2 regions of the Cryobacterium sp. BB736 genome follow, and region 2 is predicted to be linked to the other one. Evidence: predicted binding sites of a transcription regulator. Region 2 holds the regulator's gene; the other holds the start of a gene.

Region 1 (2,468 bases), 430 kb from region 2:
CGCGGCTCGTCCCCGGATGGAACAAGCCGATCATCATCGGCCGTCACGCCTTCGGCGACCAGTACCGCGCCACCGACTTCCGGTTCGCCGGCGAGGGCACCCTCACCGTCGAGTTCACCCCGAAGGACGGATCGGAGCCGCAGAAGTTCGAGGTCTTCCAGGCGCCCGGCGACGGCATCGCGCAGGTGCAGTACAACCTCGACGCCAGCATCCGTGACTTCGCGCGCGCTTCGCTGAACTACGGTCTAGCCCGCAACTACCCGGTATACCTGTCGACGAAGAACACCATCCTGAAGGCCTACGACGGCCGGTTCAAGGACATCTTCCAGGAAATCTTCGACAACGAGTTCAAGGACCAGTTCGACGCCGCTGGCCTCACCTACGAGCACCGCCTGATCGACGACATGGTCGCAGCCTCGCTCAAGTGGGAGGGCGGCTACGTCTGGGCGTGCAAGAACTACGACGGCGACGTGCAGTCGGACACCGTCGCTCAGGGCTTCGGCTCGCTCGGCCTGATGACCTCGGTGCTGACCACGCCGGATGGCAAGATCGTCGAAGCGGAGGCCGCCCACGGCACCGTCACCCGTCACTACCGCCAGCACCAGGCCGGCAAGCCGACCTCCACCAACCCGATCGCCTCGATCTTCGCCTGGACGCGCGGACTCGCGCACCGCGGCAAGCTCGACGACAACCAGGCGCTCATCGACTTCGCCAGCACACTCGAGGACGTCGTCATCACGACGGTCGAGTCGGGCAAGATGACCAAGGACCTCGCGATGCTGGTCGGCCCGGAGCAGGAGTACCAGACCACCGAGGAGTTCCTCGCGACCCTGGACGCGAACCTGAAGGCGCGGATGGCTGCGTAGCCTGCTGTCTTGAACGCAAGAGGACCGGCGCCGAAAGGCGCCGGTCCTCTGCTTTGCCGCTAAGCGTCAGGATGTCGACACGTTCGGGCTGATCTGCTGCTGCGTGCCCTCGCGCTCACCGCGCTGGACCTCGATCTTGCGAGGCTTGGCCTTCTCGTGGATCGGGATGACGACACTCAGCACACCATTGTTGTAGCTGGCGCTGATGCTCTCGGTGTCGATCCCATCACCCAGGTTGAGCTGGCGCAGGAACGAGCCCGAAACGCGCTCCTTGGCGATCCACTTCACGTCACCGCTGCGCCCGGTCTTCTCCGCCCGGATGGTCAGCAGCTGACCATCGACGTCGATGTCGATCGAGCCCGGGTCCACGCCCGGCAGGTCGACGGCGAGGATGTAGTGGTCGCCCTCGCGGTGCAGATCGATGGGCATCATCCGCGGGCCCTGACGCGGGTCCATCAGCTCGGTTGCCATTCGATCCAGTTCGCGGAACGGGTCGAAGTAGAGTGCCATTTCTTCATCAACTCCCTGTATGCGTTTCGGATATGACATTCCAATGTTGAGTCGATACCGCTCAACTTGGCATCCATGTTAGCACTCGGCATAGGAGAGTGCCAGATTTCTCACCCGCATTCCAGCAAGCACGGGGCCTCGAGGGTGCGCCGACACCGCTGCCGAAAAGAAAAATGTCGAGGATCCCCCCAAAGGGGGTAGACAGCCTCTAGTGTGTGACTCACTCGCAGTGCCCCCGACTGCGGCGCAACACCGTCCTTGTTCAGCTACACCGACCCTGTTCACCGCAGAAGGGATACATCTGTGACCATTCGCAGCGCAATCGCCGCGTGCGCGTCGGCCGCCCTGATCGCATCCGGCATCGTTGCCGGAACCGCGTTCACGGCCGCCGCCGCCCCGACCGAGATAGGGGGCCACGGTCAGCTATCGTTCGAGCCGGGCCGCTACATCGTCACGCTCGTCGAACCATCCGCCGCCACCTACGAGGGCGGTGTCGATGGGTTCGCACCGACTCAGCCGAAGAAGGGCGAGCAGCTCAAGCCGGGCCGTGGGGCGGTCCAGAAGTACACCGCACACCTGAAGAAGAAACAGAAAGAGGTAGCGGACGCCGTCGGAGCCGACGTCGACTACTCGTACACCCTCTCCCTCAACGGATTCGCGGCCGACCTGACCGCGGCGCAGGCAGCGAAGCTGGCCGCTGACAAGAACGTCGCGTCGCTCGCCCTCGATGAGCTCCAGCACATCACCGCGGTGCCGTCGACCGAGTTCCTCGGACTCGAGGGCCCCGGCGGCGTCTGGGAGTCCGTCGGTGGCGTCGACAACGCGGGTGCCGGCGTGGTCGTCGGCGTGCTCGACACCGGCATCGCGCCGGAGAACCCCGCCTTCGCGGGCGACACGCTCGGCACCGCCCCGGGATCCGACCCGTACCTCGATGGCAGTTCCATCGTCTTCGCGAAGAGCGACGGCGGCACCTTCATCGGCGAGTGCGTCGCGGGCGTGCAGTTCGGGGCCGACGACTGCTCCACCAAGCTGGTCGGCGCACGGTACTTCGTCGCCGGCTTCGGCGCGGGCAACATCGGGAACACCTCGCTC
Region 2 (2,468 bases):
GGCTTCGAGGACGTCTTCGGCGGCATGTTCGGCCAGAGCGGCTCCGGTGGCCGCCAGAGCTACAGCAGCAGCGACTTCGAGGACATCTTCGGCAGCATGTTCGGCGGCGGCGGGTTCGGGCAGTCGACCGGCGGCTTCCGCGGGTTCGGCGGCCCAACCAGGGGCCGCGACCTGAGCGCCACCACGACTCTCGACTTCGTGACGGCCATCAACGGCGACACCATCCGGCTGCAACCGGCCGGCGGGAAGCCCATCAGCGTCCGCATCCCAGCCGGAGTCGCCGACGGGCAGAAGATCCGACTGAAGGGCAAGGGAGAGCCCAGCCCGGATGGCGGTGAAGCCGGGGACCTGGTGATCACGGTCACCGTGCGCAAGCATCCGGTGTTCGAGCGGGACGGGCTGAACCTGCGCGTCGACGTGCCCGTCACCTTTGCCGAGGCCACCCTCGGCGCGACCATCGAGGTGCCCACCCTGGACGGGCCGCTGGTCAAGCTCAAGGTGCCGGCCGCGACACCCAGCGGACGCGTGATGCGCGTCAAGGGCCGCGGGGTCACGACCAAGAAGGGCACCGGCGACCTGCTCGCAACCGTCCACGTCGTCGTGCCGCGTCACGTGCCGGCCGACGCGAAGAAGCACCTGGAAGCGTTCGAGAAGGCGATGCCCAAGGAGAACCCCCGGGATGAGCTGATGGCGAGGGCCGGATGATGATGGACATGGACGAGAACTCGCCGCTGTTCGCGATCGCCATCGCGGCCGAGTTGTCAGAGATGCACCCGCAGACGCTGCGGCAGTATGACCGACTCGGGCTGGTGAGCCCGAAGCGCACCGCGGGCAAGTCGCGCCGCTACTCGATGCGGGATGTCGCCCAGCTGCGGGAGATCGCCCGGCTCAGCTCCGAAGGGGTAAGCCTCGAAGGCATCCGCAGGGTGCTCGACCTGGAGAACCAGGTCAACGAGCTCGCGCAACGCGTGCGGGAACTGGAAACCGCACTCGCCGACGAACTGCTGAACCGCCCCGGCCGGCGGGTGTTCGCCGCGGACGAGGCTGGCGACGTCATCCCGTTGCGCGCCGGAACGAGAACGCAACGCAACACACAGGTCGTGCTGTGGAAACCCTTCACCCGATGACTCATGAGAGCTCGACAAAGGAGTAGGAGACCATGACCACCGAAGACCCGAACCAGCAGCCCTACGGTCAGCAGCCCACGCCCGGGCAGCCCTACGGAGAGCAGCCCACGCAGCCCTACGGGCAGCAGCCCGCACCCGGGCAGCCGTATGCCCCGCAGTACGCGCCGGCAACCCCACCCCGCCCCCCACTGGGCAGTCGGCAGAAGATCGGCGCCGCGTGGGCAGGCATCGTCGGCTTCAACCTCCTGACGATCGGCTTCGGGCTGTTCATCGTGCCGATCATCCTCGGCCTGTTCGCGGGGCTTTTCGCCTGGATCGCCCGCGTCAGCACCGACTACGGCCAGTACGCAGGACTCGAGGAGTTCGTCGAGAACGTCAACCTCAGTGCGTGGGTCATCCCGCTCATCATCATCTCGATCGTCGGCCTCGGCATCATGTGGCTCGGCCTCTACCTGAGCAAGGTCATCCTCGCCCGGCACGACGTCAATCGGCCGTGGCCGGTGACCTGGGCCGGGGCGGGTGTCGCCGTCGCGGCGTTCTGGGTCGTCCAGTCGTTCACGAGCTTCGGCCTCCAGCTGGGAGGCGGTGCACTGTCGGCAGGCGGCCTCGACGGTGGAGCCATCGCCGCCGTGCTCGGCGTCGTCGGCTTCCTGCTCGGGTTCATCGTCAACTCGGTCATCGGCTGGCTGAGCTGGTGGTGGATGGCGCACGTGATGCGCTCCGGCCTTGAGACTGCGACATCCGAGCCGAGGACAACAGTAATTCCCTAAGAACCAAGAGAAAGAAACGCGAAAGCTATGGCGAACATGCAGGGCGCTCCGGCGACCGATGAGGAACAGAAGACCGCGCTCGAACAGTACGGGGTCGACCTCACGGCGATCGCCCGCACGGGCAAACTCGATCCGGTGATCGGCCGCGACGCTGAGATCCGGCGGGTCAGTCAGGTGCTCACCCGACGCACCAAGAACAACCCGGTGCTCATCGGAGAGCCCGGCGTCGGCAAGACCGCGGTCGTCGAGGGGCTCGCGCAGCGCATCGTCGCCGGCGACGTTGCCGACTCGCTCAAGGACAAGCGACTCGTATCCCTTGACCTTGCTGCGCTGGTCGCTGGCGCCAAGTACCGCGGTGAGTTCGAAGAGCGACTCAAGGCGGTGCTGAAGGAGATCAACGACGCCGACGGTCAGATCATCACCTTCGTCGACGAACTGCACACGCTGATGGGCGCGGGTGGTGGAGAAGGCTCGGTCGCCGCATCCAACATGCTGAAGCCGATGCTGGCCCGCGGCGAGCTGCGTCTCATCGGTGCGACGACGCTGGACGAGTACCGCGAGTACATCGAGA

What was found. Region 2 encodes HspR, which represses chaperone genes until heat shock. Its sites were predicted from a motif close to AAGTTGAGTCNNNNNGACTCAACTT; they were not measured.
Region 1: IRG63_RS05990 (Hsp20/alpha crystallin family protein) is a predicted target of HspR. The motif match lies at 1,420-1,444, and genes of this name have one in related genera.

The regions. Positions count from the first base shown of each region.
Region 1 is NZ_JABXWQ010000001.1:1,226,995-1,229,462, forward strand. Features, by position in the region: gene IRG63_RS05985 (NADP-dependent isocitrate dehydrogenase) at 1-866, shown strand, start outside; gene IRG63_RS05990 (Hsp20/alpha crystallin family protein) at 933-1,376, opposite strand; gene IRG63_RS05995 (S8 family serine peptidase) at 1,680-2,468, shown strand, end outside.
Region 2 is NZ_JABXWQ010000001.1:796,011-798,478, reverse strand. Features, by position in the region: gene IRG63_RS03815 (DnaJ C-terminal domain-containing protein) at 1-705, shown strand, start outside; gene IRG63_RS03810 (heat shock protein transcriptional repressor HspR) at 714-1,127, shown strand; gene IRG63_RS03805 (hypothetical protein) at 1,160-1,897, shown strand; gene IRG63_RS03800 (ATP-dependent Clp protease ATP-binding subunit) at 1,925-2,468, shown strand, end outside.